Regions from separate parts of the Pseudomonas sp. CFBP 8772 genome, predicted to be linked through region 2. Evidence: riboswitches for the same ligand, from Rfam matches in the RefSeq annotation. Region 2 holds a riboswitch; each other region holds the start of a gene.
The links. Region 2 has a riboswitch for cobalamin ahead of cobO (cob(I)yrinic acid a,c-diamide adenosyltransferase). Riboswitches for the same ligand answer to the same signal wherever they lie in the genome.
Positions count from the first base shown of each region.

Region 1: it holds a riboswitch for cobalamin, as region 2 does, so the genes downstream of both, IFT99_RS09760 (ABC transporter substrate-binding protein) here and cobO (cob(I)yrinic acid a,c-diamide adenosyltransferase) in region 2, are expected to answer to the same signal.
Region 3: it holds a riboswitch for cobalamin, as region 2 does, so the genes downstream of both, IFT99_RS24290 (CbtB domain-containing protein) here and cobO (cob(I)yrinic acid a,c-diamide adenosyltransferase) in region 2, are expected to answer to the same signal.

Region 1 covers NZ_JACYUI010000003.1:660,174-664,416, forward strand. The annotation lists gene IFT99_RS09750 (aldo/keto reductase) at 1-451, shown strand, start outside; gene IFT99_RS09755 (aspartate/glutamate racemase family protein) at 512-1,234, shown strand; cobalamin riboswitch at 1,455-1,648, shown strand; gene IFT99_RS09760 (ABC transporter substrate-binding protein) at 1,793-2,794, shown strand; gene IFT99_RS09765 (FecCD family ABC transporter permease) at 2,806-3,837, shown strand; gene IFT99_RS09770 (ABC transporter ATP-binding protein) at 3,834-4,243, shown strand, end outside.
Region 2 covers NZ_JACYUI010000008.1:149,061-153,303, reverse strand. The annotation lists gene IFT99_RS17420 (NAD-dependent protein deacylase) at 1-618, shown strand, start outside; gene IFT99_RS17415 (C40 family peptidase) at 685-1,386, shown strand; gene IFT99_RS17410 (C40 family peptidase) at 1,474-2,010, shown strand; cobalamin riboswitch at 2,138-2,363, shown strand; gene cobO (cob(I)yrinic acid a,c-diamide adenosyltransferase) at 2,471-3,082, shown strand; gene IFT99_RS17400 (cobyrinate a,c-diamide synthase) at 3,079-4,243, shown strand, end outside.
Region 3 covers NZ_JACYUI010000017.1:29,861-34,103, forward strand. The annotation lists gene cobN (cobaltochelatase subunit CobN) at 1-516, opposite strand, end outside; gene cobW (cobalamin biosynthesis protein CobW) at 519-1,592, opposite strand; cobalamin riboswitch at 1,720-1,944, opposite strand; cobalamin riboswitch at 2,070-2,302, shown strand; gene IFT99_RS24290 (CbtB domain-containing protein) at 2,400-2,609, shown strand; gene IFT99_RS24295 (CbtA family protein) at 2,621-3,340, shown strand; gene IFT99_RS24300 (cobalamin biosynthesis protein) at 3,343-3,777, shown strand.

The DNA of each region.
Region 1 (4,243 bases), on a different contig from region 2:
CGAACTGACCCTGGACCTGGAAGAAGCCCAGCCCGACGGCTTCCTGCTCGCTGGCCGTTATTCCCTGCTCGACCATGACCAGCCGCTGCAACGGCTGTTCGACAAGGCCCGTCAGCACAACGCCGAGTTCGTCGTCGGCGGGCCTTACAGCTCCGGCGTGCTGGTGGGCGGCAAGCATTTCGAGTACCAGGAAGCGTCCCAGGCGATGCTCGACAAGGTCGCGCACATTCAGGAAATCGCTCGGCAGTATCAGGTCGACATCAAGTCCGCAGCGCTGCAGTTCGTTCTCGCCAACCCCCTGGTGGCGGCGGTGATTCCGGGCGCGAGCCGGCCGTCGCGGATCATCGAAGACGTTACTGCGCTCAACGCACAGGTGCCGGATGGTTTCTGGCAAGCCATGCGCGATCAGGGCTTCATTGCCCTGCAGGCGCCGGTCCCCGGCAAAGACTGATATCGTGGCCAATGACGCCGGGCCAGACGCCCGGCTTTGTTCCCTGCGCGAGATCTGTCCATGCGAATTCTGATCGTCAACGTCAACACCACCGCATCCATGACCGAGACCATCGCCGAGCAGGCCCGCAGCGTGGCCTCGCCCGGCACCGAGATCATTGGTCTGACCCCGCGCTTCGGCGCCGAGTCGGTGGAAGGCAATTTTGAAAGTTACCTGGCGGCCATCGCGGTGATGGACCGGGTCATGTCCTACGAAGGGCCTTATGACGCGGTGATTCAGGCCGGTTACGGCGAGCATGGCCGCGAAGGCTTGCAGGAGCTGCTCGACGTGCCGGTGGTGGACATCACCGAAGCGGCGGCCAGCCTGGCGATGCTGCTGGGGCATAAATACGCGGTGGTCACCACGCTGGACCGCACCGTGCCGCTGATCGAAGACCGCCTGAAGCTGGCCGGGGTGTACGAGCGCTGCGCCTCGGTGCGGGCCAGCGGCATGAGCGTGCTGGAGCTGGAGGAATCGCCGGAGCGTGCGGTCAAGGCCATCGTCGAGCAGGCCATCGAAGCGGTGAACCGGGACAAGGCCGAGGTGATCTGCCTGGGCTGTGGCGGCATGGCCGGGCTGGATCAACTCATCCGCGAACGCGCTGGCGTGCCCGTGGTGGATGGCGTGACCGCGGCGGTGGCACTGGCGGAATCGCTGGTGCGCCTGGGACTGAAGACCTCCAAAGTGCGGACCTACGCCACGCCACGGCCGAAGAAGATCGTCGGTTGGCCGTTTAAGCTCTAAGCCGGTGGTGTTGAGCTCACGCCGATGGCGCTGCAAACACATACCTTGTGGGAGCGAGCTTGCTCGCGAAGACGGCATTCCAGCCGCTGAAGATCAAGTGAATGTACCGCCTCTTCGTGAGCAAGCTCACTCCCACAGGTGTTGCGTCCGTCCAGTTACTGCGAGGTGCCAATACATCTCCGGCGCACCACCGCTGCATTCGCCTCCACCCGCCGAATCGTTTAGTATCCCCGCCGCCGGTTTCCACTCGGAATTAATAGGGAATCCCGGGCGCGTCATCGCGCTTAAACGGAACTGTCCCCGCAACTGTAGGCGCCGAGCCCTGCTTCCTGTTTGCCACTGGGTCACCCCGGGAAGGCCGAAGCATGGCAATGAAGCGCCAGTCAGGAGACCTGCCGGCCAGCATATTCATTCACCGGCGGGGTGTCCGGGGAAGGACTCCCGTTCGTGCGTCGTTTCGCGCACGCTGTGCGCGCCCCCACTTTCAGGGCGCCTGCCGGGATGGACTTTCCAGCGCCTGCTTCGCCAAGCAATCAGGCTTTCTGGAGATCGCTGTTCATGCCGCTGCGCCGCCTCGCCGCCCTGTTCGTCACGCTGACCTTGCCCACCGCCGCGCTCGCGGCGTCGACGGCCTACCCCTTGACCGTGGACAACTGTGGCCAAGCGCTGACGTTCAACCACGCGCCGCAGAAAACCGTGACCATCGGCCAGGCCGCCACCGAAATGCTCTATGCCCTTGGCCTGGGCCCGAAGGTCGTGGGCACGTCACTGTGGTTCAACCCCGTCCTGCCCCAGTACCAAGCCCTCAACGACGGCATCGAGCGCCTGGCCGACAATGCGCCGAGCTTCGAATCGGTGATCGGCAAACGCCCGGATTTCGTCCCGGTGCAGTTTGAGTGGATGGTCGGCCCACAGGGCGCGGTCGGCACCCGCGAGCAGTTTCGCGACTTGGGCATCCCCACCTATATCCTGCCGTCCGACTGCGAGGGCAAGAACAACCGGGTCGGCGCCGACGGCACGCGCCTCGAAGCCTTCCGCATCGAAACGCTGTACAAAAGCCTCGGTCAGCTGGCGCAGATCTTCGATGTGCAAGACCGTGGCGAGCCCCTGATCGCGGATTATCAGGGGCGGCTGGCCAAAGCTGTGGCGCAGGCAAAAGCCCATGCCAACCCACCCGTCTCGGCGGTGTTCTGGTTTTCCAGCCCTGACATCAACGTCGATCCGTACGTGGCCGGGCGCAAGGGCATTCCCAACTTCATGCTCGACACCCTCGGCATGCGCAACGTCATCGACTCCGATGAGGAATGGCCGACCGTGGGCTGGGAAACCATCGCAAAGGCCAACCCGACCGTGCTGGTCATCGCGCGCATGGACCGCCGCCGCTTCCCGGCTGACGATCACGAGAAGAAGCTGGCCTTCCTCCGCTCTGATCCGGTCACCCGCAATATGGATGCAGTGAAAAACAATCGCATCGTGATCATGGACGCCAGCGCCATGGAGTCCAGCGTGCGGCTGTTTGACGGTATCGAACAGCTGGCCGGGGCCACTCTCGCGCCATGACGTCTGTCGGCATGCTCCGGTCGAGCGTCGTCCGCATCTTCGGGCATGGCGCTTGGGCCATCGCATTACTGGCGTTGGCGGTGCTCGCGGGCGTGGCGATTGGCGAGACGTCGATCAGCCTGCCGGTGATCGTTCAGGTAATGGCGAACAAGCTGTGGGCCGCGGGTTTTCCTCTGGACCCGATCGATGAGGGCATTGTCTGGAATTACCGGCTGACCCGGGCCATCGTTGCCGCCACCTGCGGCGCAGGGCTGGCGGTGTCGGGCGTGGTTTTGCAATCGCTGCTGCGCAACCCCCTGGCCGACCCCTACTTGCTGGGCATTTCTGCCGGTGCTTCAACCGGCGCGGTCTTGGTGGCGATCATCGGCATCGGTGCCGGGACGATCTCCCTGTCCACCGGCGCCTTTGCCGGGGCGATTGCCGCCTTTGCGCTGGTCGCCCTGCTCGCCCGCTCCTCTCGGGGGCAGACCGCTGCGGGCCAGATCATCCTGGCGGGCATTGCCGGGTCCCAGCTGTTCAACGCCCTGACGTCCTTCCTGATCACCAAGTCGGCCAATGCCGAGCAGGCCCGCGGGATCATGTTCTGGCTGCTGGGCAATCTCAGCGGCGTGCGCTGGTCGTCGGTGGCGCTGTCGGTGCCGGTCGTGGTCCTCGGCTTGCTGGTGTGCCTGTGGCATCGGCGCGCGCTGGATGCGTTCACGTTTGGCAGCGATTCGGCCGCGTCCCTGGGCATTCCGGTGCGCCGGGTGCAGGCGGTGCTGATCCTCACCGCCGCACTGATGACGGCGGTGATGGTGTCGATTGTCGGCTCCATCGGCTTCGTCGGTCTGGTGATTCCCCATGCGGTGCGCCTGGTGGCGGGCGTGCGCCATGCCCGGTTGCTGCCCTTGAGCGCCCTGATCGGCGCGCTGTTCATGATTGCCGCCGATGTGCTGTCGCGCACGTTGATCAAGGGTCAGGTGTTGCCGATCGGGGTCATCACGGCGCTGGTGGGCGCGCCGGTGTTTGCCATGATTCTGGTCCGCGGGAATCGTCCTCGATGAACGCGCGTCAGGAGGTGTCCGGCGCCATGCTCGAAGGCAGCGACCTGAGTTACTCGGTCAAGGGCGCGCCACTGCTCAGCGGGGTAAGCCTGGCGATTCGGCCGGGGGAAAACCTGGGGGTCGTCGGGCCCAATGGCTCGGGGAAGTCGACGCTGCTGAAGTTGCTGGCGGGGATTCAAACGCCGTCCCAGGGCGACGTTCGCCTGGGTGGGCAGCGCTTGTCGGCGTTGAGCCGGCGAGACATTGCGCGGCAGGTGGCGGTGGTGGAGCAGCATGCGCAGACGGGTGATTCGATCAGTCTGTTGCAGGCGGTTGAGCTGGGCCGTACGCCGTGGCTGTCGGCGCTGGCGCCGTGGGGTGAGCTTGATGACCGGATTGTGGCGCAGGCGCTGGCGGATGTGAGTGT
Region 2 (4,243 bases):
CCCATCGAAATGGCCTTGTCCGGCCCGATGTTGCGGCGTGATCCGGCGCTGTGCTGGAAGTACATCGCACAATTGAGCAGCGCTTGCCTGGGCGGACGTCCCAATGCGGCGCACTACGCCATCGCTGAATTGCAGCGGCGCAAGCCCCAGTGCTGGTTATTGACGCAAAACGTCGACGGCTATCATAGGGCGGCGGGCAGTCCGCCAGAACGGCTGATCGAGATCCACGGACAGCTGGCGCCGCTGTACTGTCAATCTTGTGGCGCCGTAGATCCGCAGTTAAGCGAGCACCTCAGTCGACCACTGCCACCGCTGTGCCCCCGCTGTAGTGGCGTTTTGAGGCCGTCGGTGGTGTTGTTTCAGGAAATGTTGCCGGATTTGGCATTGAATGTGCTTCAGGAGGAGATGGCAAAAGGTTTTGACGCTGTGCTCAGCATCGGAACCACCGCCAGCTTCCCGTACATTCATGAGCCCATGCTGCGCGCTCGGGTGACGGGCGGCTTTACTGCCGAGATAAACCCTTCGCCGACCGATCATTCCGCGCACATGGATGCGTTTCTGAGGTGTAGAGCCTTAGAAGTGATAGACGACATCGTAAGTCACATTTGTTTCGATTGAATTTGCAAATGGGTACGATTGAAGGCATAGTCTCGGCTTCTTTACACTTCAGCCACGGTCGTGCACATGCTAAACCGCTTCGCACCCCTCGTGCCTCTCGCACTCGTCACGCTGTTGTTCGGCTGCGCGGCCCAGATGCCGACGTCGCAACAACAGTCGCAAAGCCCCCAATTCCGGGACTCTGCCACCGCTCAATCCGCCAGCAAGCGTGCTGATTACGCATCCTCCGTACTGGATGACGAAGTCGCGACCGAAGATGAACTCGCTCAATTTGCCGATAACAAGCCTTACCGCCTGCCGGTTCTGGCTGACAGCATCCTCGAACGCGGCAAATCCTTGATAGGCACTCGCTATCGCTTCGGCGGTACGTCGACCACCTCCGGTTTCGATTGCAGCGGTTTCATCGGTTATCTGTTCCGTGAAGAGGCGGGCATGAGCCTGCCGCGTTCTTCCCGCGAAATGATCAATATCGATGCCCCCCTCATCAAGCGCAATGACCTCAAGCCGGGCGATCTGCTGTTCTTCAGCACCGCCGGCCGCGGCCGTGTCAGCCATGCGGGCATCTACTTGGGCGATGATCAGTTCATCCACTCCAGCAGCCGTCGCAGTGGCGGAGTCCGTGTCGACAGCCTCGACGATGCCTACTGGGCCAAGACGTTCATCGAAGCCAAACGCGCGCTGGCAATGGCACCTGTAACGGCATCGTCAACGGTACCTGCAACTACCACCGCGATGACCTCGACTACAATCAAGCGCCAGCACCGTTAATTCCGGGCGCGAAAAGGGCCTGACCCTCTTGCGCGCAATCCCGGCTCTCGGCAAAGTAAGCTGCACCCCGCACAGGTTGTCGTGTTTATGTCGTTAACGGTTCGCCTGATCGTCGCCTCCCTGGCTGTGCTGCTGGCCGCATGTTCCAGCACGCCACCGCCCGCTCCACGCAAGGTCGTCTACCGGCCTGTGGTGTCCGCTCCTCCCCAGTTTTCTTCACCGCTTGCCGACGACGTCCTGTTGCGCGCGATCGGCCTTGTCGGCACGCCCTATCGCTGGGGCGGCAACACGCCTGATTCGGGTTTCGATTGCAGTGGCCTGATCGGCTACGTCTACCACGACGCCGCGGGCATCACCCTGCCTCGGTCGACGCGGGAAATGATCACCCTGCGCGGGCCTGACATCGATCGCAGCCAGTTGCAGACCGGTGATCTGGTGTTCTTCGCCACCAGCGGCGGCTCCCACGTCAGTCACGCCGGCATCTACGTCGGGGAAGGGCGGTTCGTCCACGCGCCAGCCACTGGCGGCACGGTCAAACTCGACAGTCTCGACAAGCCGTATTGGCAAAAGGCCTGGCTGAATGCCAAGCGCGTCATCCAGCCATCGAACCTGGCCAGGCAATAGCGACTTCCTGAGCACTGTGCTCATCCGCTGTTGCTGGGTGAGCACGTATGCCTTTCAGGGTGAAATCCCGTTTAGCCGGAGGCGGTCTGCCTACGGTTCGATTGACGCTCCCGAGTCAACCCTCTAACCTTCGCGCCATGTTTCAGGTGCCCGGGACCCGTCAGGTCCGCAGGGTGAAACAGGGAAGCCGGTGCGATTGCTCGTGTGATCAATTCCGGCGCTGCCTCCGCAACGGTAGATGAGTCAAAGCCACGCACAATGCCACTGTGTTCGCTGAACATGGGAAGGCGCCTGGCCTGCCACGGTTGTGGCAACTCGTGAGTCCGGAGACCGGCCTGATCCATCGAACAGCATCACGGAGGGCGATGCTCTGCTGCAGGCCGGGTTTTGCCCAGTGCCTGCTGACAGTCTTTGCCTGTGCCCTCCGTTTGCCACACTTGCCCTCAAGCGGAGAGCTGAGATGAGCGAATCCCCCGAACGTGACGAACGCCACCTGGCGCGCATGCTGCGCAAAAAGGCGGTGATGGACGAGCGCATTTCCAGCGCGCCCAATGAATGCGGGTTGCTGCTGGTCCTGACCGGTAACGGCAAAGGCAAGAGCAGCTCGGCGTTCGGCATGCTTGCCCGCGCCATGGGCCACGGCATGCAGTGCGGCGTCGTGCAGTTCATTAAAGGCCGGCACAGCACCGGCGAAGAGCTGTTCTTCCGCCGCTTCCCTGAACAAGTGCGTTACCACGTGATGGGCGAGGGCTTCACCTGGGAAACCCAGGACCGCCAGCGTGACATTGCCGCCGCCGAATCCGCCTGGGCCGTGACCCGTGAAATGCTCAAGGACGCCTCCATCGGCATGGTCGTGCTCGATGAGCTGAACATCGCCCTCAAGCACGGCTATCTGGACCTGGAGCAGGTGCTGAGCGACCTGCAGGCACGTCCGCCGATGCAGCACGTGATCGTCACCGGTCGCGGGGCGAAGCAGGAATTGATCGACCTGTCCGACACCGTGTCCGAAATCGGCGTGGTCAAGCATGCCTTTCAGTCCGGCATCAAGGCGCAGAAAGGCATCGAGCTGTGAGTGAGCGCCCACCGCGGCACTGCCCGGCAGTATTGATCGCCGCCCCTGCGTCCGGTCAGGGTAAAACCACCGTCACCGCCGCACTGGCCCGCTTGCATCGCAATCAGGGCCGCAAGGTGCGGGTGTTCAAATGCGGGCCGGACTTTCTCGACCCGATGATCCTCGAGCGCGCCAGCGGCCATCCGGTGTATCAGCTGGACATGTGGATGATCGGCGAGGACGAAAGTCGGCGCCTGTTGTGGGAAGCCGCCGCGGAGGCCGACCTGATCCTCATCGAAGGCGTCATGGGCTTGTTCGACGGCACGCCGTCCAGCGCGGACCTGGCCCGGCGTTTTGGCGTGCCGGTGCTCGGGGTAATCGACGGCACGGCCATGGCCCAGACCTTCGGCGCACTGGCGCTGGGACTGGCGCGGTATCAGCCGGATCTGCCGTTTGCCGGCGTGCTGGCCAATCGCGTCGGCACCGTGCGCCACGCGCAGTTGCTGGAAGGCAGCCTGACCGAAGGCCTGCGCTGGTACGGCGCGCTGTCCCGTGAAACCGGCATTGAGCTGCCCAGCCGGCACCTCGGCCTGGTTCAGGCCAGTGAACTGAATGACCTCGACATGCGCCTCGACACTGCTGCCAACGCGCTGGCCAGTACCTGCGACGCTACGTTGCCGCCGGCCGTGACCTTCACCGCGCCCGACTTCGTTCCCGCCGAGCCGTTGCTGACCGGCGTGAAAATCGCCATCGCCCACGACGAGGCGTTCGCGTTTTTCTATGGTGCCAGCCTTGACCTGCTACGGGAGATGGGCGCCGAACTGTCGTTCTTCTCGCCGCTCCGCGACCGGGAATTACCCGACGCCGACAGCCTGTATCTACCCGGGGGCTACCCGGAATTGCATCACACGGCGCTGGCCGAAAACCACAGCATGCTCGCCGCGATTCGTGCGCACCACGCCGCCGGCAAACCCCTGCTCGCCGAATGCGGCGGCATGTTGTACCTGCTCGATGCCTTGACCGATGTCGACGGCCAGCGCGCCGAAGGGGTGGGCTTGCTCAAGGGTGAAGCCGTGATGCAGAAGCGTCTGGCAGCCCTGGCCCTGCAATCGGTCGAGCTGCCGGAAGGCACGCTGCGTGGCCACACCTATCACCACTCCCTGACCAGCACCGAGCTGACGC
Region 3 (4,243 bases), on a different contig from region 2:
GGTTTGCGGCTCGGCCCAGGGATAGTCACCGCCCAGCCAGCGCGTGGCGATGAAGCTGAACAGCGATAGAGCGTTGTGCTTGCCGCCCTGGCGCAGGTAGTGCCAGAGCCGCTCGCGGTCTTCGGCGGATTCGGTGCTCAGGCCGCTCAGCTCGGGGTCCGGCCGATCACAGCCGGGCACCAGAATCAGCTTGACGCCTTTGGCCGCCAGTTCCACCAGCCGCTCGACGCCGTAACGCCAATAGCCGATGCCGCCGTGCAGGGAAATCAGGATGACTTTGGCGTGGCGAAGCACTTCGTCGACGTACAAATCCACCGAGGCATGGTTCTGCACCTGCATCGGATTGGCCAGGCGCAGGCTCGGGTAATCGTCCGGCAGTTGCTGCGCGACTTCAGCCAGCAACGCCAGGTTTGAGTCGGCGCTGCACAGGATCACCAGCTCGGCGGGCGTCTGGCCCAGGTCAGCGATGCTGTCGTCGGGAACGAAGCCGCCGGGCTGTGTACGCAGCAGGTGCATGGTTAGCCTTTGATCGCGGAAACGGCAGCGCGCAATTGCGCTTCAAGAACGCCCGCGTCCAGTTCCTGGCCGATCAGCACCAAGTGGGTTTCGCGGGTTTCGTCTGACTTCCAGGCGCGGTCGAAATGCTTGTCGAACCGGGTGCCGACGCCTTGCACCAGCAGGCGCATGGGTTTGCCGGGAATGGCGGCGAAGCCTTTGACCCGCAAGATGCCGTGCTGGACGACGGCCTGGGTCAGCGCGTCGAGCAACAGCGATTCATCGGCCTGGGGCAGCGTGATGGAGATCGAGTCGAAGGCGTCGTGGTCGTGATCATCCGGATCGTCGCCTTCGTGGTGATCGTGGTGGGTCTTGCGGCCATCGATGTGCAGCTCGGACTCAGCGCCCAGGCCCAGCAGCACACTGATCGGCAGCTGGCCCCGGTTCGCTTCGACGATCTTCACCGCTGGCGGCAGTTCTTCGGCGACTTCAGCGCGGACGGCGGCCAGTGCGTCCGCGTCGAGCATGTCGGCCTTGTTCAGCACGACGAGGTCGGCGCTTGCCAGTTGGTCGGCGAACAGCTCATGCAACGGCGATTCGTGGTCCAGGTTCGGGTCGAGTTTGCGCTGGGCGTCGACCTGATCCGGGAACGCAGCAAAGGTGCCGGCGACCACGGCTGGGCTGTCGACCACGGTGATCACGGCGTCGACGGTGCAGGCGTTGCGGATTTCCGGCCACTGGAAGGCTTGCACCAGCGGCTTCGGCAGGGCCAGGCCCGAGGTTTCGATGAGGATGTGATCGAGGTCGCCGCGACGGGCGACCAGTTCCTGCATCACCGGGAAGAACTCTTCTTGAACGGTGCAGCACAGGCAGCCGTTGGCCAGTTCGTACACGCGACCGACGGCTTCTTCTTCCGAGCAGCCGATGGTGCATTGCTTGAGGATGTCGCCGTCGATGCCCAGCTCGCCGAACTCATTGACGATGACGGCAATGCGTCGGCCTTCGGCGTTGTCGAGCATGTGCCGCAGCAAGGTGGTTTTGCCCGAGCCGAGAAAGCCGGTGACGATGGTGACGGGGAGTTTGGCCAGTGTTTTCATCGGTTGCCCTCAGGCATGCGGCGGGGCAACGAGGACGAAAACAGCGCAGGCCGGCAGAAACAGGCGCGCGGTTCGATTCGCCACCGGATCACCCCGCCCGGTTGTAGTGGAATTCCTCGGCCGCTCGCAGGCGGTCCGATTCGAGGCAGGTCTCCTGGCTCACGGCGGCCGGTCGCTGACAGGCATCGTCAGGCGACTGGCATTCATTGCGCCTTCCCGCTCGCGCAGTGGCTGTGCAATGAAGCGGTCCGTTTACAGTTGCGGGGGCAGCTGCGGCGTGAAACCGCATTCCCTTCTTAGCGCCGGTGGCTTTCATAAAAGCGGCCAGCGAACCTCAAGTGCGCAAGGCTACGCAGTGACCGCAGGCCGGTCAATCGCGCCGTTGCAATGATTGCCGCGCCAATTGACGCACCGATCACTGCATCGATTGACTTGCCGACTGACGGGTCGATTGACGCGCCAAACAGCCCGTGGTCTCCTACACACCTTGTTACGGGTGCCCTTCACAGGGTGAAACGGGAAACCGGTGCGTGCAGACCTTCGGGTGTGCATCAGTCCGGTGCTGCCCCCGCAACGGTAAGCGAGTGAAGAGTCAGATCCACTGTGTCCACAGCGATATGGGAAGGCGATTCTTGAAGGCGCGACGGCTGTGAAGGCTGTTACATGTGCCCCTCGTGAGCCCGGAGACCGGCCCGACAACGTTACATAACAACCCGCGGTGGGCGGGCGCTGTTGAGCACTGCCGGAATTGGCCTGCGGTGTCTTCGCGCCTTTCCGTCCGCTGAATCCACATCAGAGGGAAGCGCCATGTCCACCAGCACACCCCGCCAGACGTCCGGCACCACCACACACACCACGACGGCCGTTGCGAGCACGCAAAGCCAGCGCCTTGTCGCCGCCGTCAGCGCGATGTTTCTCGGTGTGTTTCTGGTGTACTTCGCCGGCTTCTCCCACATCGATGCGGTGCATAACGCGGCACACGACACCCGTCACAGCTCCGCCTTCCCTTGCCATTGAGACCCGCCGCCATGTTCAAGCGAATCGCGCAAACGGCCGGGTTCACCGGACTGCTGGCCGCCCTGTTGTTGACGTTGCTGCAGAGCTTCTCGGTGGCGCCGCTTATTCTGCAGGCGGAGACCTACGAGAAGGCGCCCGCCGTCGAGATGCATGAGCACGCCGACGACGCCATGGCGGCTCATGTCCATAACGAAGAAGCCTGGGAGCCGGAAGATGGCTGGCAGCGCGTGCTGTCCACCACCGGCGGCAATCTGGTGGTCGCGGTCGGTTTCGCCTTGATGCTGGCGGCGCTGTACACCCTGCGCACGCCGGCAAGTACGCGCGAAGGGGTGCTGTGGGGATTGGCCGGTTATGCGGTGTTTGTGCTGGCGCCGACCCTCGGTCTGCCGCCCGAGCTGCCCGGCACCGTCGCGGCGGACCTGACCCAACGACAGATCTGGTGGGTCGGCACCGCTGCGTCCACGGCTGCGGGCCTGGCGCTGATGGTATTTGCCAGACACTGGCTGCTGAAGGTCATGGGCGCGGTGATTCTGGTGGTGCCGCACATGGTCGGCGCGCCGCAACCGGCGGTCCATTCGGCACTGGCGCCGGAAGCCCTTGAAGCGCAGTTCAAGATTGCGTCGCTGCTGACCAATGCCGCGTTCTGGATCGCCCTGGGCTGGATCAGCGCCTGGCTGTTTCGTCGCAGTGAAACGCCTGCGGCGCACACGGGTTTGAACCCCGCGCTTTGACCGTGAATGACTCGTGCGACCGACCGCTGTGGGTGGTCGGCCTGGGCTGCCAGCGCGGATGCTCGGCGCTGGAGCTTCGGCAACTGATAGAGGATGGTTTGCGGGAGTGTCAGCTGGCCCCGGCGGACATTGCTGCCCTGGCGTCGATTGATGGCAAAGCCGATGAAGCGGGGTTGCTGGAACTGGGTCATGGGCTGGGCCTGACGGTCGGGTTCTTCAGCGCAGGTGACCTGGCGGCTTACGAGGATCAGCTCAGCCATCGATCCGAGATCGCTTTTGAACGCACGGGCTGCTACGGCGTGGCGGAAAGCGCCGCGTTGGCCATGGTGACGCGGTTGACCGGCTCGCCAGCGACATTGGTCATCCCCCGCCGAAAAAGCCCCCACGCGACATTTGCATTGGCAACCGCAACCGGCAGGGCGAGCGCAACCTCTTAGGACCGGCTCAAATTGTAGGACCGGCTTCAGCCGAGAAAGCGTCAAGCGTCACACTGCAAATATGAGGGTGTACATGCAGGCCCCTTTCCGGCTGAAGCCGGTCCCACGGACACACCGCGTACCCTCGTAGGACCGGCTTCAGCCGGGAAAGCGTCAAGCGTCACACTGCAAATATGAGGGTGTACATGCAGGCCCCTTCCCGGCTAAAGCCGGTCCCACGGACACACCGCGTACCCTCGTAGGACCGGCTTCAGCCGGGAAAGCGTCAAGCGTCACACTGCAAATATGAGGGTGTACATGCAGGCCCCTTCCCGGCTAAAGCCGGTCCCACGGACACACCGCGGACCCTCGTAGGACCGGCTTCAGCCGGGAAAGCGTCAAGCGTCACGCTGCAAATATGAGGGTGTACATGCAGGCCCCTTACCGGCTAAAGCCGGTCCTACAGAAGTAGGCCGCGTGCATTCAG